3 regions of the Paraburkholderia sp. J12 genome follow, and region 2 is predicted to be linked to each of the others. Evidence: predicted binding sites of a transcription regulator. Region 2 holds the regulator's gene; each other region holds the start of a gene.
The links. The regulator HrcA, encoded in region 2, represses chaperone genes, less so after heat shock. The targets are predictions, from matches to a motif close to TTAGCACTCNNNNNNNNNGAGTGCTAA.
Positions count from the first base shown of each region.

Region 1: a site for HrcA is predicted at 4,061-4,087, ahead of rpoH (RNA polymerase sigma factor RpoH). Genes of this name have one in related genera too.
Region 3: a site for HrcA is predicted at 4,262-4,288, ahead of U5760_RS00840 (co-chaperone GroES). Genes of this name have one in related genera too.

Region 1 is NZ_CAJMZC010000002.1:231,556-238,526, forward strand. It holds gene ybiB (DNA-binding protein YbiB) at 1-814, shown strand, start outside; gene U5760_RS05985 (hypothetical protein) at 1,140-1,343, shown strand; gene leuA (2-isopropylmalate synthase) at 1,333-2,979, shown strand; gene U5760_RS05995 (nuclear transport factor 2 family protein) at 3,170-3,553, opposite strand; gene rpoH (RNA polymerase sigma factor RpoH) at 4,154-5,083, shown strand; gene cydP (cytochrome oxidase putative small subunit CydP) at 5,483-5,797, shown strand; gene U5760_RS06010 (cytochrome ubiquinol oxidase subunit I) at 5,787-6,971, shown strand, end outside.
Region 2 is NZ_CAJMZC010000002.1:18,957-25,927, reverse strand. It holds gene recN (DNA repair protein RecN) at 1-149, opposite strand, end outside; gene U5760_RS05055 (NAD kinase) at 236-1,147, opposite strand; gene hrcA (heat-inducible transcriptional repressor HrcA) at 1,419-2,438, shown strand; gene hemH (ferrochelatase) at 2,612-3,679, shown strand; gene U5760_RS05040 (RNA-binding S4 domain-containing protein) at 3,713-4,120, shown strand; gene U5760_RS05035 (hypothetical protein) at 4,092-4,253, opposite strand; gene grpE (nucleotide exchange factor GrpE) at 4,633-5,229, shown strand; gene dnaK (molecular chaperone DnaK) at 5,462-6,971, shown strand, end outside.
Region 3 is NZ_CAJMZC010000001.1:180,951-187,921, forward strand. It holds gene U5760_RS00815 (DUF971 domain-containing protein) at 1-217, opposite strand, end outside; gene U5760_RS00820 (HEAT repeat domain-containing protein) at 214-1,236, opposite strand; gene U5760_RS00825 (ferredoxin family protein) at 1,254-1,499, opposite strand; gene U5760_RS00830 (fumarate reductase/succinate dehydrogenase flavoprotein subunit) at 1,532-3,289, opposite strand; gene U5760_RS00835 (GntR family transcriptional regulator) at 3,286-4,068, opposite strand; gene U5760_RS00840 (co-chaperone GroES) at 4,323-4,613, shown strand; gene groL (chaperonin GroEL) at 4,644-6,278, shown strand; gene U5760_RS00850 (hypothetical protein) at 6,635-6,971, shown strand, end outside.

The DNA.
Region 1 (6,971 bases), 210 kb from region 2:
GCTCGGCGCGGTACTGCTCGCGTATCGCCTGAAGGGGGAAACCGCCGCGGAACTGGCCGCCATGCTGGCCGCCGCGCAGGCCTCGTTCGCGCCGCTGCGCGCACCGGCTGGTGACTATCGCGCTGTCTCGATCCCGAGTTACAACGGCGCGCGCAAGCAGCCGAATCTCGTGCCGCTGCTCGCGCTCTTGCTCGCGCGCGAGGGCGTGCCGGTGCTGGTTCACGGCGTGAGCACCGACCCGGGCCGCGTCACGAGCGCCGAAATCTTCGCCGCGCTCGACCTGCCCGTCGCCCGCAATCACGCCGAAATCGAGGCGCAGCTTGCCGAAAAGCATGTCGCCTTCGCGCCGATCGAAGCACTCGCGCCCGAACTCGCCCGGCTGCTCGTGCTGCGCCGGCGGATGGGCGTGCGCAACTCCACGCATACGCTCGTAAAACTTCTGCAGCCTTTTGCAGAACCGGGCCTGCGGCTCGTGAACTACACGCATCCGCCCTATCGCGAGAGCCTGAGTGCCCTCTTCGTCGCGCACCCGGAGGCCGCGGCAGGCGGCGCGCTGCTCGCGCGCGGCACCGAAGGCGAAGCCGTTGCCGACACGCGCCGCCAGGTCCAGGTGGACTGGCTGCACGACGGGATGTGCGAAACGCTGATCGCACCGGAACGCTCGTCGCCCGACGCCCCGGAAGTCGCGCTGCCGGAAGGCCGCGACGCCGCCACGACCGCCGCCTGGATCGGCGCCGTGCTGCGCGGCGAGGCGCCCGTGCCGGAGGCGATCGCGCGCCAGGTGGAAACGATCAGGCGGATTGCCGGAATCTGACCGCGCCGCTCGTTTAGTCGCTCATTTAATCGCTTACCCAGCGGCTCACGCAGCCGCGGGTCGGCAACCCGATGGTTGACACGCAAGGTCGTCCTGCCTTACATTGGCCTAATGCGTTCCTTCCCGAACACCCTCCGAATTACCTCCGGCCGCCTAGCGGCCCTATCGCTACGTCTAGCGTAAGCCAGGCGTAGCGCTGCGCGACCTCCTCCCCGGTCGGCAGTCCTCCCAAGCAGTTTCTCGCAGTACCCCAAACAGCAGTTCCCTTTACAACTTGTCGTCTCTATTCGTCCGTTTACCGTTCGGACGAATCGCGAGGGTCAAAATGCACGTTGCATGGGCATCGTTCACGTCCTTTTTTGCCGCGCCGGTTACCGCCGCCACCGTGGCCGTCTTCTTCGCATCCGTGGTTTCCGCCCGGACGCCGGAAGTTTCGCGCATCGTGCTTCGTCGCCAGCCCGCCAGCCGCCCGCTGTCGACCGCCATCGCAAACGACACCATGAAGAACGAGGCCCGTCATGTTGCGTAATCCCGCCGAGAAGTACCGCCCCTTTCCCGCCATCCGCCTGAACGGCCGCCGATGGCCCACGCGCACCGTCGAGCGCGCGCCCATCTGGATGAGCACCGATTTGCGCGACGGCAACCAGTCGCTGATCGAGCCGATGAGCATCGAGCAGAAGACCGAATTCTTCGAGATGCTGGTCGCGATCGGTTTCAAGGAAATCGAAGTCGGCTTTCCGTCCGCTTCGCAGACCGACTTCGATTTCGTGCGCAAGCTGATCGAGGAAAAGCGCATTCCCGAGGACGTGACCATCGAAGTGCTCGTGCAGTCGCGCGAAGATCTGATTGCGCGCACGTTCGATGCGCTCGAAGGCGTGCCGCGCGCGATCGTGCACCTCTACAACGCGATCTGCCCGTCGTTCCGCAAGATCGTGTTCGGCCAGTCGAAAGACGAGGTGAAGGCGCTCGCCGTGGACGGCACGCGCATGATCCGCGAACACGCCGATGCGCGTCCGCAGACGCACTGGATCTATCAGTACTCCCCCGAAACCTTCAGCATGACCGAGCTCACGTTCGCGCGCGAAGTGTGCGACGCCGTGGCGCAAACCTGGCGTCCGACGCGCGATCACAAGATGATCGTGAATCTGCCGGCCACGGTCGAAGCGGCGATGCCCAACGTCTACGCCGACCAGATCGAGTGGATGGACCGCAATCTCGCGTACCGCGACAGCATCGTGCTTTCGGTGCACCCGCACAACGATCGCGGCACGGCCGTCGCCGCCGCGGAAATGGCGCTGCTCGCGGGCGCGGACCGCATCGAAGGCTGTCTCTTCGGCAATGGCGAGCGCACCGGCAACGTCGATCTCGTCACGCTCGCGATGAACCTCTACACCCAGGGCATCGATCCGGGCCTCGACTTCTCCGATATCGACGCCGTGCGCCGCATGGTCGAACGCTGCAATCAACTGCCCGTGCATCCGCGCCATCCGTACGCGGGCGACCTCGTCTTCACGGCATTCTCGGGCTCGCACCAGGACGCGATCCGCAAGGGCTTCGCCCAGCAAAAGGCCGACGCGCTCTGGGAAGTGCCGTATCTTCCGATCGATCCCGCCGATCTCGGCCGCAGCTACGACGCCGTGATCCGCGTGAACAGCCAGTCGGGCAAGGGCGGCGCGACCTGGCTGCTCGAGCGCGGCATGGGTTTCACGCCGCCGCGCCGCGTGCAGATCGAATTCAGCCACGCCGTGCAGACGGTCTCGGATGCGTCGGGCGAAGAAGTCACGGGCGATGCGATCTGCGCCCTCTTCGAGCGCGAGTACTTCGAAACCGATGGCCCGGCGATGCATGCCGGCGCAGGCCGCGTGCGCTGGGACGGCCGCGACATCGCGGCGCCCTCGGCCGCCGACGGCCAGGAAGCGCAGGCTCGGGCCGTCGCTGCCGCCATCGCTGCGGCGGCGGGCGTCACGGTGGAAATCACGTCGTTCGAGAGCGCGCGCACGGAGCGCGGCGCCACCGCCGTGTTCGTGGGTTGCCGCGTGGGCGGGCAGGCGATTCGCCACGGCGTGGGCGTGGCCGAAGACGGCGCGCACGCGACGGTCGCCGCGGTCGTGAGCGGGGTGAATCGGGCGGACTGGCCTCGCGTCGATCGGCGCGCCGCGGCCTGAGGTTCGGCCGTCGGTCAGCGAAGCAGTTCAGCAGCGAAGGCAGCGCGGAGCAGAGGCAGGTGCCCTGCGTGAAACCAGAGCAGGCACCAGCTCTGGTCGACAGACAGCGTTGGGCGTCGGCGGCAAAACGGGCCGCCGGCGTTAGCCCGGAGCGTCCAGAAGACGCGCCGGAAGAAGGGGCCTACCGGCCTTATTCGAGCGCACAACGCGTCGCCTGCCATGCAAGCAGGCGCCACTGCCCGTCCTCCTGAGTCTGGATCGCCGTATAGGCGATGGGAAAAAGCAGCGCGCCGTTGTTGGCTTCCATCTCGATCAGCGCACGCCCGGACACCACGCAGGTCTCGCGCCCCACGGGCAGCACGTCCTGGGTCTGGATCTCGATCTGGCGGTAGCGGCGGCGGCCCGCCGTAATGGCGTCGATGAATTGCTGCTTGGTTTCGCGCTTGCCGTTCGTGTGCACGTAGATCACGTTGTCCGACAGCAAAGCGTCCAGCGACGAACCGTCTCCGTCCACCATCGCCCGGAAACGTTCGCGCTCCAGCCCGCGAATCGCATCGATCACTTTCGCCGCCATCGCCCTTGCCCCTTGCGCGCCCGTCCCGCCGTTGGCCGCAGACCGACGCTGAAGATGTACCGCACGCGCTTCGCTGAAATTTATACCAGGTTTCGTCGCGTGGATACTTGCAATCAAAAGGCCGCGCGATTCAGCACGCATAGCGCAATGGCCGTCAATCCGTCCCTTTGCACTCGCCGGGATCGACTCGACGCCAAGAGATAGGCGCGCCCGATCGACGCAGGAAAGCACTTTCGACGGCCGCCCCGGTCATATGCTCAATGACTCGTTCGTCCAGCGCGTCCAGCGATATCCGGCGTTTCCAGGCACTGTGGCAAAACAGGCCGTCCCCTGGTTATCTCCCCTCTCCCCGTCCCATCCGGATCTAGAGGGTTTACTCGCCAACCTCGACCGCGGCACGCCCTCACCGGCTGTCAGCCCCATCCTGTCGGGCTTCCAGCGAAATCTATCGAAACAACTATTTCGATAGCAGCAGCGGAACCTTGAAGCCCCTACAGACTCCAAGTATTAGCACTCGGTGGAGCAGAGTGCTAACATCCACCGTGGAGTCGCAGTCCGACTTTTGCAAGATATAGAGGAGTTCACTACGTGAGCAACGCAATGGCAATGACCCTTCCTGGTACGCTGAGCCCGACGCCGGCCAAGGCGGCGGGGGCAGGCATGCTGGCGCTCGCGAACCAGTCCATGTTGCCCGGCCAGCTGGGCAATATCGACGCGTACATTCAGGCCGTCAACCGGATCCCCATGTTGACGCCTCAAGAGGAGCGCCAGTTCGCGACCGAGTTCCGCGAACAAAACAACCTCGAGTCCGCCCGTCGCCTCGTGCTGTCGCACCTGCGCCTCGTGGTTTCGATCGCCCGTAACTACCTCGGCTATGGCCTGCCGCACGCCGACCTGATCCAGGAAGGCAACATCGGCCTGATGAAGGCCGTGAAGCGCTTCGACCCGGAGCAGAACGTGCGGCTCGTGTCGTACGCCATGCACTGGATCAAGGCCGAGATCCACGAATACATCCTGCGCAACTGGCGCATGGTGAAGGTCGCCACGACCAAGGCGCAGCGCAAGCTGTTCTTCAACCTGCGCAGCCACAAGCAGGGCCTGCAGTCGTTCACGCCCGAGGAAATCGACGGTCTCGCGCAGGAACTGAACGTCAAGCGCGAAGAAGTCGTGGAGATGGAAACGCGCCTGTCCGGCGCTGACATCGCCCTCGAAGGCCAGACCGACGACGGCGAAGAGTCGTTCGCGCCCATCGCCTGGCTGGCCGATTCGCATAGCGAGCCGACCGCCGTGCTGGCCGCGCGCCAGCGCGACCGCCTGCAGTCGGACGGTATCGCGAGCGCGCTGGAAGCGCTCGACGCGCGCAGCCGCCGCATCATCGAGGCGCGCTGGCTGAACGTGGCCGACGACGGTTCGGGCGGTTCGACCCTGCACGAACTGGCCGACGAATTCGGCGTCTCGGCCGAGCGTATCCGTCAGATCGAAGCGAGCGCGATGAAGAAAATGCGCACGGCATTGGCCGATTACAGCTAGGCAACCCGGTATCTCGCCGGCCAGTCCGCGCCGGTCTGTCAGACGCTGACATAGCCCCGCCCTCTCACGGCGGGGCTTTTTCTTTTTGGGCCTTGCAGTGGCCCGGCCCGTGACCGCCCCGGTAGTCACCCTCATCTCATGTTCCCCGATTTTTCCCTAAGATAAATGCGCAGCCTGATGCGGCACGCATTCCAATGCGCCCCCAATTTATTGACTTGAGACAAATTAAGTCGCAATACTGATTAGACGGGCCTGCGTTCGCGACGGGATGTCGCGGGCGGACTGTCGCATGCCCGGGACCTCAATCTTAAAATTCTTCGTACACACGATGTGCCAGGCGCCGGGCGGCCAGCAGGCCCGGTCGGGAAACGAGTTTTAAGGGCAGTCAACCGATCCACCATGATCTCGACATCCGATCATCCTCCCCGGCCTCGCCTCGCGCTCCACGCGCGATTCCTGCGCTGGGCACGCGGCCCGACCTTCGCACGCGACATCGTCTTCGTTCTCGCCTTCAAGCTCGTGTTGCTGATGGCGCTCAAATACGCATTCTTCAATCATCCGCAGGCGGAAAACATGAACATGCCGCCCGCCGATGTTGCTCGCGCCATTCTTTCGGTGTCCGTGCCAACCGCGCCCTCCGTACCATCGGTGCAATCGGTGCCATCGATGCAATCGGCGACGAACCCGACCCAAGGGGACCCTCATGCCCATTAGCGAAACCGTCGATCTCTCGCGGCTGCAGTTCGCGATCACCGCGCTCTATCACTTCCTGTTCGTGCCGCTCACGCTCGGCCTCTCGTGGCTGCTCGTCATCATGGAGTCCGTCTATGTCATGACCGGCAAGCAGATCTACAAGGACATGACGCAGTTCTGGGGCAAGCTCTTCGCGATCAACTTCGTGATGGGCGTCACCACCGGCCTCACCATGGAGTTCCAGTTCGGCACCAACTGGTCGTACTACTCGCACTACGTGGGCGACATCTTCGGCGTGCCGCTCGCCGTGGAAGGGCTCGCCGCGTTCTTCCTCGAGTCGACCTTCGTCGGTCTCTTCTTCTTCGGCTGGGACCGGCTCTCGAAGGGCCAGCACCTCATCACCACGTTCTTCGTGGCGCTCGGCTCGAACCTCTCCGCGCTCTGGATTCTGGTGGCCAACGGCTGGATGCAGAACCCCGTGGGCGCCGAGTTCAACTACGAAACCATGCGCATGGAGCTCACCAGCCTCTTCCAGGTGATCTTCAATCCGGTGGCGCAGGTGAAGTTCGTGCACACCGTCTCGGCCGGTTACGTGACCGCGTCGATGTTCGTGCTCGGCATCTCGTCGTGGTATCTGATCCGCCGCCGCGACGTCGATTTCGCGCTGCGCTCGTTCGCCATCGCCGCGGGCTTCGGCCTCGCCTCGACGCTGTGCGTGCTGGTGCTCGGCGACGAGTCGGGCTACACCACGGGCGAAGTGCAGCAGGTCAAGCTCGCCGCCATCGAAGCCGAGTGGGATACCGCCCCCGCGCCCGCGCCGTTCACGTTGTTCGGCATGCCGAACCAGAAGGAAGAGCGCACCGACTACGCGATCCGGATTCCTTACCTGATGGGCATCATCGCGACGCGCTCGATCGACGAGCCCGTGATCGGCCTGAAGGATCACATTGGCCGCGCCGAGGTGCGCATCCGCAACGGCATGCTCGCGTATGCCGCGCTGCAGAAGATGAAGGAAGGCAGCGCCGATACCGAAACGCGCGACGTGTTCGACGCGCACAAGGCCGACCTCGGCTACGGCCTGCTCGTGAAGCAGTTCGCGCCGAACGTGGTGGATGCGACGCCCGACCAGATCGAAGCCGCCGCGAAGAGCTCGATTCCGCCCGTCGCGCCGGTGTTCTGGTCGTTCCGCCTGATG
Region 2 (6,971 bases):
GCGCGGGCGCCGAGCGTGAGCGCGAGCGCGTCGATCAGGATGGACTTGCCCGCGCCGGTTTCGCCGGAGAAGACGGAAAAGCCGTTGTCGAATTCGAGGTCGAGCGCCGCGACGATCACGAAGTCGCGAATCGAGAGATGGCGGAGCATGGGTGCGGGAGTCGGGCTGCTGGCGGTTGGCGTGGAGGCGGGGCGCTGGATACGGGGCACAGGGCGTGGCGGGCGCGCTCGCCTGGTCAGTCTTCGGGGTCGCCCTGCAGCGACGGGTGTTCGTTCCAGTGCAGCTTCTTGCGCAGCGTAGCGTAGTAGCTGTAGCCCACCGGATGCAGGAAGGGCACCGTGTGGCGCGAGCGGCGCACCTCGATCACGTCGCCGAGTTCGAGCGAGGTGAACGACTGCATGTCGAAGTTCACGTTGACGTCGCGGCCCGCGACGATCTGGATGCTGACCTTGCAATCGTCGGGCAGCACGATCGGGCGGTTCGAGAGCGCGTGCGGTGCGATCGGCACGAGCACGATGCCCTGCAACTGCGGATGCAGGATCGGCCCCTGTGAAGAGAGCGCGTACGCGGTGGAGCCGGTGGGCGTCGCGACGATCAGGCCGTCCGAGCGCTGGTTGTACATGAAGCGGCCGTCCACGTTCACGCGCAGCTCCGGCATGCCCGAGAAGCCGCTGCGGTTCACCACCACGTCGTTGAACGCGAGTGCGTGGTAGATCGGGTCGCCGTCGCGCGTGATGCGCGACTCCAGCAGCGTGCGTTCTTCGCGCTCGAACGAGCCCGCGAGTAACTGCGGCACGACTTCCTGCATGTCCGAGAACGGAATGTCGGTGATGAAGCCGAGCCGGCCGTGGTTGATGCCGATGAGCGGAGTGCGGTAGGGCGCGAGCTGGCGTCCGATGCCGAGCATCGTGCCGTCGCCGCCCAGCACCACGGCCACGTCCGCGCGCGCGCCGATCTCGGCGGCCTGCAGCGCGGGGTAGCCGGCGGCGCCGATCTCCTGGGCCGTCTGCGCCTCGAACACCACGTCGAAGCCGAGCTTCGAAATGGTCTGGGCGAGCGACATCAGCGGCTCGCCGATGCCTTGCGTGTTGCTGCGCCCGACAAGCGCGACAGTCTTGAACTGGCTCTGGATCTTGTGGATTTGCATGCCGGCATTACACCATAGTCAGGTCGCGAAAAGAACCTGGCGCCTGCCGCTGCGGCCTCTGGCGTGCGGGGCCGCCCGGGAGCGGCGGCGCCTCGCGCATTTGCCGATAAAATCGGTGACGCGGTGATGACAGCGGGGGTGATGACAGCGCCCCGGATTGCCACCCCCGACGACCTCCGGCCGCTCCCGCCGCCCGCGAGCACCGCCGCAGGCCGCCGATGGCCCGGGGCGCACTCGCGGCCGGCCCGCCATTAGGCTAGAATTTTCAGTCATGCTAGATCCCCGCGCACAAACCCTCCTCAAAACGCTGATCGAGCGCTACATCGCCGAAGGTCAGCCGGTCGGCTCGCGCACGCTGTCGCGCTATTCCGGCCTGGAGCTGAGCCCGGCGACGATCCGCAACGTCATGTCGGACCTGGAGGAGCTGGGGCTCGTGTCCAGCCCGCACACCTCGGCGGGGCGCGTGCCCACCCCGCGCGGCTACCGTCTTTTCGTCGACACGATGCTGACCGTCGAGCCCTCCGCCGACGAGGACGCGGTGACCCGTGCCGTCAAGACCACGCTGCGCCCGGGCGAGACGCAAAAGGTGGTGGCGGCCGCGGCGAGCGTGCTGTCCAATCTTTCGCAGTTCGCGGGCGTGGTGCTGACGCCGCGCCGCAGCCACGTGTTCAAGCAGATCGAGTTCATGCGCCTGTCGGACAAGCGCATCCTGCTCATCATCGTGACGCCCGAAGGCGACGTGCAGAACCGCATCATGGCGACGCAGCGCGACTTTTCTCCGTCCGAGCTGATCGAAGCCTCGAATTACATCAACGCGCATTTCGCGGGCCTCTCGTTCGACGAAGTGCGCCAGCGCCTGCGCGAGGAAATCGATGCGCTGCGCGGCGACATGACCACGCTCATGCACGCCGCGGTCACGGCCAGCACCGACGAAGCCGATACCGGCGAGACCGTGCTGATTTCGGGCGAGCGCAATCTGCTCGAAGTGGCCGATCTGTCGTCGGACATGGCGCGGCTGCGCAAGCTCTTCGACGTGTTCGACCAGAAGACGAGCCTCCTGCAACTGCTCGACGTCTCGAGCCACGCGCAGGGCGTGCAGATCTTCATAGGCGGCGAATCGAATCTCGTGCCGATCGAGGAAATGAGCGTCGTGACCGCGCCGTACGAGGTGAACGGCAAGATCGTAGGCACACTGGGCGTGATCGGCCCGACCCGCATGGCGTACAACCGCGTGATTCCCATTGTGGACATCACCGCGCGCCTCCTTTCGCTCACGCTCAGCCAGAACTGATCGCGCCTCCATCATCGGGCAAGCGCGTGCGGCGCGCCATTGGCCAGATGGCCAGTCGCGGGGTCAGCTGCGTGGTCAGCCGAACGGCCAGGTGGGCAGACACCCCCCGCCCGCTATAATGATTCCCTTGTGCAACCGTTGCTGCGCGTGAAGCGCGGCGCCACTGATCGCCTATGCGTTTCGATCTGGAGCGGCCCCTTCAGTCTGCCGTCGCGCATCGCGTCGCGGTGCTGCTGATCAATCTCGGCACGCCGGACGCGCCTACGCCGCGCGCGGTGCGCCGCTATCTGGCGCAGTTTCTCTCGGACCCGCGCGTGGTGGAGATCCCCGCAGCCATCTGGCAGGTGATCCTGCGCGCGCTGATCCTGCCGCTGCGCGGGCGCTCCTCGGCAAAGAAGTACGCGGCCGTCTGGACGCCCGAAGGCTCGCCGCTGCGCGTCCATACGCAGAAGCAGGCCGATGCGCTGCGCCATCTGCTGCACGCGAACGACTACGCCGTGATCGTCGATTACGCCATGCGCTACGGCACGCCGGATATCCCCGCGATGCTCACCCAGCTCAAGCTGGCGGGCGCGGAGCGCGTCCTGCTCGTGCCCATGTATCCGCAGTACTCGGCCTCCACCACGGCCACGGCGTTCGACGCCGCGTTCGCCGCGCTCGGCCGCATGCGCAACCAGCCGGAAGTGCGCACGGTGCGTGCGTACCACGACCATCCGGCCTATATCTCGGCGCTCGCGGCGCAGGTCCAGCATTACTGGCAGGCGCACGGCCGGCCCGATTTCGCGGCGGGCGACCGCCTCGTTTTGAGCTTTCACGGCGTGCCGAGCCGCACGCTCGACCTGGGCGACCCTTATCACGACCAGTGCCAGCAGACCGCCTCGCTCCTCATGCACGCGCTCGAACTCAGCCCGGTGGAGTGCCGCGTGACGTTCCAGTCGCGCTTTGGCCGTGCGCAGTGGCTTCAGCCCTACACCGCGCCCACCCTGCGCGAGCTTGGGCAAGGCGGTGTGCGGCGCGCCGACGTGTTTTGTCCCGGATTCACGGCGGATTGCCTCGAAACGATCGAGGAAATCGGCATGGAGGTGCGCGATGAATTCGTGCACGGCGGCGGCAAGGAGTTTCACCGCATCCCGTGCCTGAATGCCTCGCCGGCGTGGATTGCGGCGCTTGGCGAAATCGTGGCGCAGAACCTGCAGGGCTGGCCGGTGCAGGCGAGCGTGCCGGCGGGCGCGCTTGCCTGAGCCGCGTACCGGCCGCGAATCATCCTCCGACCCATGAACTACAAGATCTCGACCGACCCGTCCGCGCGCCTGCGCATCGACAAGTGGCTCTGGGCCGCGCGCTTTTTCAAGACCCGTTCGCTCGCCTCGGACGCCGTTGGCAAGGGCCACGTGCGCATCGGCGGCGAGTCGGTCAAGGCTTCGAAGGACGTGCGGGTGGGCGACCTCGTCGAAATCGAGATCGATCATGTGCTCTGGGAAGTGGAAGTGCTGGGGCTCTGCGACGTGCGCGGCCCGGCCAGCATTGCGCAGACGCTCTATGCGGAAACAGAGCAGGGGCGCGCGCGACGCACGGCGGAACAGGAGCGGCGGCGTCTCTTTCGCGAGCCTGCCGCCGTGCTGCACGGGCGGCCGACCAAGCGCGATCGCCGCACTATCGACAAACTTGGGCGTGAGGATTGAAGAGCGCTTCCATGGTGGCATGAATGCCGCCATATTCCGTCGTGTTGTCGTTGACGGCGCCCGACATGCAGATGGTGGTGGTTCCCGCAATGAGTACCAGCGCGACCACCGATATTGCAAAGGTCAGTTTCACGGTACTCCCCCAGGGAAATTGCACGGCGAAAACGGCCAGCTCGGTGTAGTGCGGGTACGGCGCGCGGGTAGTGAGCCGGTTGTCAAGCAGCTGTAAGGGTTAACGCGCGCTGAGCAGCACTTATTCCTGAGTGTAGGTCAGTGGCGTGCCGCACTCAATTTCATTTTTGCGGCGCCGCAGTAATGGTTGTAACCGGTGGTTTCCCAAGCTGCCGGGCTGTTAAAAAAGCCGCGGGAAGCCCTTGAATTCGGCGATCCGGCGCCCATGTGCAATGCCGATGCGCAAAGCGGGTGTCGCGCCGGAGCAACGGTGCGCGGATGGCCGGGCGAGTCGCCCGGCGCTTTGCTCCCTTTTTGATTATCCAACCACGTTCAGCGACATGGAAAACACGCAAGAGAACCCGACGAGCCAGAACCCCACGCCGGCGGACGAAACGTCGCAAACCGGCACGGCGGGCGCCCCGGGCGCGCAGCCCGAAGCGGCGGCCGAAGCCGCTGCTCAGGCGGGTCAGGCGGCCCCGGCTGGCGCCGACGCGGCGCTCGCCGAAGCGCAGGCGAAGATCGCCGAGTTGCAGGACGCGTTCGTCCGCGCGAAGGCGGAGACCGAGAACGTGCGCCGCCGTGGCCAGGAAGACGTCCAGAAGGCCCACAAGTTCGCCATCGAAACGTTCGCCGAGCATCTGCTGCCGGTCGTGGACAGCCTCGAGGCGGCCGTCACGCACGGCTCGGACGACCTGGCGAAGGTGCGCGAGGGCGTCGAGCTCACGCTCCGGCAACTCACCGGCGCACTGGAGAAGGGCAAGGTGCTGGCCGTCAACCCGGTCGGCGAGAAGTTCGACCCGCATCGCCACCAGGCCATTTCGATGGTGCCTTCGGAGCAGGAGCCGAACACCGTCGTCGCCGTGCTGCAAAAGGGCTATGTGATTGCCGACCGCGTGCTGCGTCCGGCGCTCGTCACGGTGTCCCAGCCGAAGTAAGCCAAAGCGAAAGCGGGATGAAAGTGCGCGCCGTATCGGCTGTGTCAAATGGGCTGGCGGCGCGAGTGATTGAAAAAAATTAATGACCGGATAGCCCCCGGGGTCTTGAAAACCTCGCAATGGCACTTATTTGGGCAGCAGTTCCGGATTGAAGCGGATGGCCCGCGTGACAAGGCGAACGCCTCGCGCGAGCGGCGGTCCGCACAGCGACCAAAAATTGGAGATTGACTAAATGGGCAAAATCATTGGTATCGACCTCGGCACCACGAATTCGTGCGTGGCGCTGATGGAAGGCAATCAGGTGAAGGTGATCGAGAATTCCGAAGGCGCCCGCACGACGCCGTCGATCATCGCCTACATGGACGACAACGAAGTGCTGGTCGGCGCGCCGGCCAAGCGCCAGTCGGTCACGAACCCGCGCAACACGCTGTACGCGGTCAAGCGCCTGATCGGCCGCCGCTTCGAAGAGAAGGAAGTGCAGAAGGACATCGGTCTGATGCCCTACAAGATCGTCAAGCACGACAACGGCGACGCATGGGTCGAGGCGCACGGCCAGAACCTTGCGCCTTCGCAGGTTTCCGCTGAAGTGCTGCGCAAGATGAAGAAGACCGCTGAAGACTACCTCGGCGAGCCGGTCACCGAAGCCGTGATCACGGTTCCCGCGTACTTCAACGACAGCCAGCGTCAGGCCACCAAGGACGCCGGCCGCATCGCCGGTCTGGAAGTGCGGCGCATCATCAACGAGCCGACCGCAGCCGCACTGGCGTTCGGTCTGGACAAGGCCGAAAAGGGCGACCGCAAGATCGCCGTGTTCGACCTGGGCGGCGGCACGTTCGACATTTCGATCATCGAAATCGCGGACGTGGACGGCGAAATGCAGTTCGAAGTGCTCTCGACCAACGGCGACACGTTCCTCGGCGGTGAAGACTTCGACCAGCGCATCATCGACTACATCATCGGCGAGTTCAAGAAAGAGCAGGGCGTCGACCTCTCGAAGGACGTGCTCGCGCTGCAACGCCTGAAGGAAGCCGCTGAAAAGGCCAAGATCGAACTGTCGTCGGGCCAGCAGACCGAAATCAACCTGCCGTACATCACGGCGGATGCCTCGGGTCCGAAGCACTTGAACCTGAAGATCACGCGCGCCAAGCTGGAAGCGCTGGTCGAAGACCTGATCGAGCGCACCATCGAGCCGTGCCGCGTGGCGATCAAGGATGCAGGCGTGAAGGTCAGCGACATCGACGACGTGATCCTCGTCGGCGGCCAGACGCGTATGCCGAAGGTGCAGGAAAAGGTGAAGGAGTTCTTCGGCAAGGACCCGCGCCGCGACGTGAACCCGGACGAAGCCGTGGCCGTCGGTGCCGCGATTCAGGGCCAGGTGCTCTCGGGCGACCGCAAGGACGTGCTGCTCCTCGACGTGACGCCGCTCTCGCTCGGTATCGAGACGCTCGGCGGCGTGATGACGAAGATGATCAACAAGAACACCACGATCCCGACCCGGCACGCACAGGTCTACTCGACGGCGGACGACAACCAGGGCGCCGTGACGATCAAGGTGTTCCAGGGCGAGCGCGAAATGGCGGCCGGCAACAAGCTGCTGGGCGAGTTCAACCTCGAAGGCATTCCGCCCGCACCGCGCGGCGTGCCGCAGATCGAAGTGAGCTTCGACATCGACGCGAACGGCATCCTGCATGTGGGCGCGAAGGACAAGGCCACGGGCAAGGAAAACCGTATCACGATCAAGG
Region 3 (6,971 bases), on a different contig from region 2:
TGAAGACCAACTGCACGCCGTAGCCCATCGACGCCACCGCGTTGACTTCGACATCCGCCGGCACCTCCACCGGCGCGTCGGTCAGGCGCAAGCGTCGGCAACCGGCGCACGGGCAGGCGCGCCGCAGATCGGCATGAGCAAGCCGCTGAATCGTGCCATCGGGCCACACGAGCGTCAGCCGGCCCGGCGCGTTCTGGATCTCGACGGGAACGTTCACGCTGTATTGTGTCCCAACTGTTGCAGTGCGATGCGCACGGCCTTGCGCACTTCGGGGTCGCGATCTTCGAGTGCGGCCTGCAACGGCGCGATCGCATCGGCCGATCCTAGTTCGCCCAGCGCGAGTGCCGCCTCCTTGCGCAGATTGCTGATCGCGTGCGTGAGAAGCACGATCAGCGCGCCGGTTGCCGCCCGATTGCCGATACGTCCAAGCGCGCGGGCAGCGCGCAGCCGTACCTGCCAGTAGTCGTCCGCGAGCGCGGCGACGAGCGCCTCGCTCGCTTGCGGCACGCGCAGTTTGCCGAGCGTCGTGGCCGCTTCTTCGCGCACCTGCCAGTCGGCGTCGCGCAGTGCATGCAGCAGCGCTGTGACCACTTGCGTATCGTCAGACGAGGCGAAGCCCAGCGCGCCTGTCGCCGCGCGGCGTACGTCCGCGTGCGGGTCTTCCGCGGCCAGCGCGGCGAGCGGGGCGAGCGCGCGGGCCTCCTTGAGCCAGCCGAGCACGGCAACGGCTTCGAGCCGCACCTCGGCGTCGGGGTCGGCTAGCGCCAGCAGCGCCGGCTCGAGCGCGGTCGCGTCGCGCAATTCGCGCAGCCCGCGCAGTACCGCGCGGCGCACGAACGGTTCGGGGCGCGTCGCCCATCGCCGCAGCACCGGCGCGCACGCACCTTCCTTGAGTTGAGAAAGGGCGTCGGCCGCGGCTTCGCGCACCGATGGGTCGTCATCTAGCAGTGCAGAACAAAGTGCTTCTACGACGTCGTCCTGTTCCCAAGCGGCAAGCACGACAGCCGCTTCGCGGCGCACCTCGGCAGAAGGATCGTGGCGAAGTGCTGCAATCAGCACGGGTAACAGCGCCGGGTCTTCGAGGTCGCCCAGGTCGATCACCGCAATACGGCGCACGGTGGCGTCGTCGGAGGCGAGGCGAGCTAGCGCGGCTTGCGCCTCAACGGGTAAATCCGTGGCCCAGTCGCGGGATGCGTCGGCAACGGCACGAGGTAACGAAACGGAGATATCGGTCATGACAGGCTGGCCCGGCTCTAGCGTAGCAGGTAGGGAATCTCGACCTTGACCGCGCCCGTGGGGCAGTCGCGTTCGCAGGGCATGCAGTACCAGCATTCGTCGAACTGCATATAGGCCTTGCCCTTCGACGTGTCGATGGCCAGCAGGTCGAGCGGACAGACATCCACGCAGACCGTGCAGCCTTTATCCGCAATGCAGCGCTCTTCGTCGATGGTGACCGGCGCGCTGCTGCGCTGGAAAATTTCGTGGGGGGTGAAGGACATGATGTTTTTCTCCGGGTTGCCTCAGTGCGGTCTCAGTGCGCCGCCTCATGCACGGGCGCGCGCTCGTCGGCGCTCTCGCGGCGTATGCGCATGCGGGCGTAGGCGCCCATTTCGTCGCCCGAAACCGGCACGACATACGGCTCGACGGGACGCTTTTCGCTCGTCATGCGGCCCTGCGCGTCCTTGCGCAGATGTGTATGGCAGAACCACTGGTTATCGTCGCGCTCGGGGTAGTCCACGCGATGGTGATACAGGCCCCAGCGGCTTTCGGTGCGAAAAAGCGAGGCCCGCGCGGCCATTTCCGCGCAATCGCGGATGTGGCGCACTTCCGCCGCGCGCATGAGTTCGTGCGGGTTGCTGGCCTTGATGTTGCCGATGTCTTCCGCAATCGCTTCGAACCGTTCGAGGCCGATCTCCATCTTGCGCGTGACCTTGGGCGGCTGAAGATAATCGTTCACCATACGGCGCAGCTTGTATTCGACCTGGGCGGGCGCGAGGCCATGCTCGCGTTCGAGCGGCGCGTAAATGCGCGCGCGCTCCGCCTGGATCTGTGCCGGGTCGAGCGGCGCATGCTCGCGGCCCGCGACATAGTCGGCTGCGTTCTGGCCTGCGAACCAGCCGTAGGTGAACGCGCCGAGCATGTAGTTGTGCGGCACGGCGGCCATGTCGCCCGCGGCGTACAGCCCCGGGACCGTGGTCTGCGCGCGGGCATCCACATACACGCCCGAGGCGCTATGGCCGCTGCAAAAACCGATTTCGGAAATATGCATCTCGACCATGCGCGTGCGGTAGTCGGTGCCGCGTCCCGCATGAAAGCGGCCGCGGCTGGGGCGCTCGTTCGTGTGCAGGATCTCTTCGATGGTCTGGATCGTTTCCTCGGCGAGATGATCGAGCTTGAGAAAGACGGGACCGTTGCCGCTTTGCAGCTCGCGGTAGAACTCCCACATCATCTGCCCGCTCCAGTAGTCGCATTCGATGAAGCGCTCGCCCTTGCCGTTGGCCGTATAGCCGCCGAGCGGTCCCGTGACGTACGCGCACGCGGGCCCGTTGTAGTCCTTGATGAGCGGATTGATCTGGAAGCACTCCAGGTTGGCGAGGGCCGCACCCGCGTGATACGCCATTGCGTAACCGTCTCCGGCGTTCGTCGGGTTCTCGTAGGTGCCCATCAGGTAGCCCGAGGCGGGCAGGCCCAGCCGTCCGGCCGCGCCGCAGCACAGAATCACTGCCTTGGCGCGCACCACCACGAACTGCGCCGTGCGGCAATCGAAGCCGAGCACGCCGCACACGGCACCCTGAGCGTCGGTGAGCAGACGCGTGGTGACCACGCGATTAGTGATGCCGATGCGCGCGCGTTTGAGCTGCCGGTAGAGGATCTTCTTGATGTCGTGGCCTTCGGGCATGGGCAGCACGTAAGCGCCCATGTGATGGACTTTCTTCACGGCATAGTCGCCGTTGCCGTCCTTTTCGAACTTCACGCCCCAGCGGTCGAGCTGCTCGATGGTCGTGTAGCTGTGGCTGGCATACGCGTAGATCGCCTCCTGATCGACGATGCCGTCGTTGGCCACCGTAATCTCGCGCGTGTACTGCTCGGGCGTGGCGTGGCCCGGGATCACGGCGTTGTTCAGTCCGTCCATGCCCATGGAGATCGCGCCGCTGCGCTTGACGTTGGCTTTCTCCAGCAGCAGGACATTCAGCGCGGGATTGCGTTCTTTGGCCTTGATCGCGGCCATCGGGCCGGCCGTGCCGCCGCCCACCACTACGATGTCGTAGTCGAGTACTTCGATATTCATCGGGCGCTCCCCGGTTGAGTGCGCGCGCGAGCGCGCGACTTCGCGCGGTCCACGCGCAGGCGGTACTGGAACGCGTCGCCGCGAAAGTACAGGTATTCGTAGTCGACCGGTGCGCCGTGCGCATCGTGTGTCGTACGCTCGATGCGCAGCACCGGGCTGCCTTCTTCCACGCGCAGGGCATCGACTATGTCGTCGTCGGCCAGGATCGCGTCGATCGAGACGTCGGCGTGGCCGAGCGGCACGCCGCAGTCGTTTTCGAGTATCAGGAAGATGTCGCGCGTGGCCAGATCCGCATTGGCGAGACGCTTGCCCAGCACCTCGGGTACCCAGGTGATTTCGAGCGAGACCGGCTCGCGATTGAGCAGGCGCACGCGATGGATTTCGGCCACGCTCGCGCCTTCGGGCACGTCGAGCTTGCTGGCGATATGCCGGTTGGCCTTGACCATGCGGAAGTGCCGCAACTGGTTGGCGATTTCGTAGCCCATCGACGACATCGCCTCCGCGAACCCCTGCAGCGACGTTACGTTCTGGAACGCTTTCGGCTTCGAAACGAAGGTCCCCTTGCCGTGCAGCTTGAACAGGAGTCCTTCCTTCTGTAAATCTCCCAGCGCCTGACGCACGGTGATGCGGCTCACGTCGAACATCGCGCACAGTTCGTGTTCGGAAGGCATCTGGCTGTGCGGCGCATAGGTGCCGTCGAGAATGCGCGTGCGCAGCGTTTCCTTGATCTGCACGTAGAGCGGCTGGGGAGAGAGTGCGACGAGACTGGAGGCCGGCATGATCGACTTGTTATGACAAGATGGGCTCAGTCTAGACACACGGGCGCGGGCGGCCAACGAAGGAATTCTGCTAACGATCTTCCGCGAACGGGACTGCCTCGCAGGCGCGGCATGCTTTCCCTGCAATCGTTCATAACCTTGTGCGTATCCGTTATTGGAACGGCGTGCGGGGGATTTTTATACTGGACTTCGATCAGCACTCGTTCCCGGCGAGTGCCAACGTTCCCGTTCATTCTTTGCAGAGGAAAACGTACATGAGTCTTCGTCCCTTGCACGATCGCGTGATCGTCAAACGGCTCGACCAGGAAACCCAGACCGCTTCGGGCATCGTGCTGCCCGGCAGCGCCGCGGAAAAACCGGACCAGGGCGAGGTGCTCGCCGTCGGCCCGGGCCGGCGCGACAACGAGGGCCGGCGCATCGCGCTGGACCTCGCCGTGGGCGACCGTGTGCTGTTCGGCAAGTACGCCGGCCAGACCGTGAAGGTCGACAACACCGAACTGCTCGTGCTGCGCGAAGAAGACATCGTCGCAGTCGTCAACGTTTAAAGGCTTGAAGGCCTAAAGGAGCATTCCGATATGGCAGCGAAGGACATCGTATTCGGCGAAGTAAATCGCGCGAAACTGATCGAAGGCGTGAACGTACTGGCCGACGCGGTCAAGGTCACGCTCGGGCCCAAGGGCCGCAATGTCGTGATCGAGCGCAGCTTCGGCGCGCCCGTGGTGACCAAGGACGGCGTCTCGGTTGCCAAGGAGATCGAACTGGCCGACAAGCTGCAGAACATCGGCGCGCAGCTCGTGAAGGAAGTCGCCTCGAAGACGAGCGACACGGCCGGCGACGGCACGACCACCGCCACGGTGCTGGCCCAGGCGATCGTGCGGGAAGGGCAGAAGTACGTGGCGGCCGGATTGAACCCGCTCGACCTCAAGCGCGGCATCGACCGGGCGGTGCTCGCCGCCGTGGAGGAGCTCAAGAAGATCAGCAAGCCGACCACCACGAGCAAGGAAATCGCGCAGGTCGCGACGATTTCGGCGAACGGCGAGGAATCGATTGGCCAGCGCATTGCCGAGGCGATCGATCGCGTGGGCAAGGAAGGCGTGATCACGGTGGAAGACGGCAAGTCGCTTGCCGACGAACTCGACGTGGTGGAGGGCCTGCAGTTCGATCGCGGCTATCTTTCGCCGTACTTCGTGAACAACGCGGATCGCCAGGTGGCGGTGCTCGACAACCCGTACATCCTGCTGCACGACAAGAAGGTGTCGAACATTCGCGACCTGCTGCCGGTGCTCGAGCAGGTGGCCAAGGCCGGGCGCCCGCTGCTCATCATCGCCGAGGATGTCGAAGGCGAAGCGCTCGCTACGCTCGTCGTCAACAACATTCGCGGCATCCTCAAGACCGTCGCCGTGAAAGCGCCGGGCTTCGGCGACCGCCGCAAGGCGCTGCTCGAAGACATCGCCATCCTCACGGGTGGCCAGGTCATTGCCGAGGAAACCGGCCTGACGCTGGAGAAGGCCACGCTGAGCGAACTGGGTCAAGCCAAGCGCGTCGAGGTGGGCAAGGAAAACACCACCGTGATCGACGGCGCCGGCAACAAGGCGAGCATCGAGGCTCGCGTGAAGCAGATTCGCGTGCAGATCGAGGACGCGACGTCCGACTACGACCGCGAGAAGCTCCAGGAGCGGGTGGCGAAGCTGGCCGGCGGCGTGGCCGTGATCAAGGTGGGCGGCGCAACCGAGATCGAAGTGAAAGAGAAGAAGGACCGCGTGGACGACGCGCTCCACGCCACGCGCGCGGCCGTGGAAGAGGGCATCGTAGCGGGCGGCGGCGTGGCGCTCATCCGCGTGAAGCAGGCGATTCGCGACGTGAAGGGCAAAAACGCCGATCAGGACGCCGGCATCAAGATCGTGCTGCGCGCGCTGGAAGAGCCGCTGCGCCAGATCGTCGCGAACGCGGGCGAAGAAGCGAGCGTGGTGGTGGCGAAGGTGGCGGAGGGCTCGGGCAACTTCGGCTATAACGCGGCGACCGGCGAATACGGCGATCTGGTCGAATCGGGTGTGCTCGACCCAACCAAGGTCACGCGCACGGCGCTGCAGAACGCGGCTTCGGTTGCCGGGCTTCTGCTGACGACCGACGCGACCGTGCACGAATCGCCGAAGGCCGCCGCGCCCGCGGTGCCGGCCGGTGGCCCGGGCGGAGCGGAGTTGGGGTTCTGAGGCGGGGCTGAAGCGCCGCTCTTCGATCCGCTTCGATCCTGAAACTGAAACGGTCCCTCGGGCCATGGGTGCCCGCCGCGCCTCGGAAGAGGTGCGGCGGGCATTTTGGTTACGGCACGTTACGACGCCGCTTCGCCGTCTCTGGCCGTGTGCGCGGCCTTACCGCCTTGATTTCCGTCGTACCGATCCGGTTTTTCGCGGTTTTCCGCGACGCGGCCAGCCGGTGAAATCCGTTCCATGAACTAGAATTTGCTTCAAGGGCCGGAGGTACGTCTCCAGCTTTCGCTGCACGGGCTCGAAGTGGCGTCGGCAACGATCTTGTGGACGGCGGCGGATGAGCTATCGAGGTGAGCATTGTGAGAACGCATAAGTTGTGCCGGTTAGCGCTCGTCGTGATGGCGTTGTGCGCCAGCACGGCCGCTACCGCGGGCCGAGGCGGCTGGTTTCATGGCGGTGGTGGCTATGGCGGCGGTTACGGCGGCGGCTATGCCGGTGTGAATCACAGCAGCGGCTGGAGCAGCGGCAACTGGAACGGCGGCTACCATGGCGGCGGCTGGTACCACGGTGGGTACTATCACGGCGGCTATTACCACGGCGGTTATTACGGCTGGTATCGCGGCGGCTACTATCGTGGCTGGTATGGCGGGTACGGCTCCGTGGGCATTGGTTTCTACTTTGGCCCGGGATTCATCT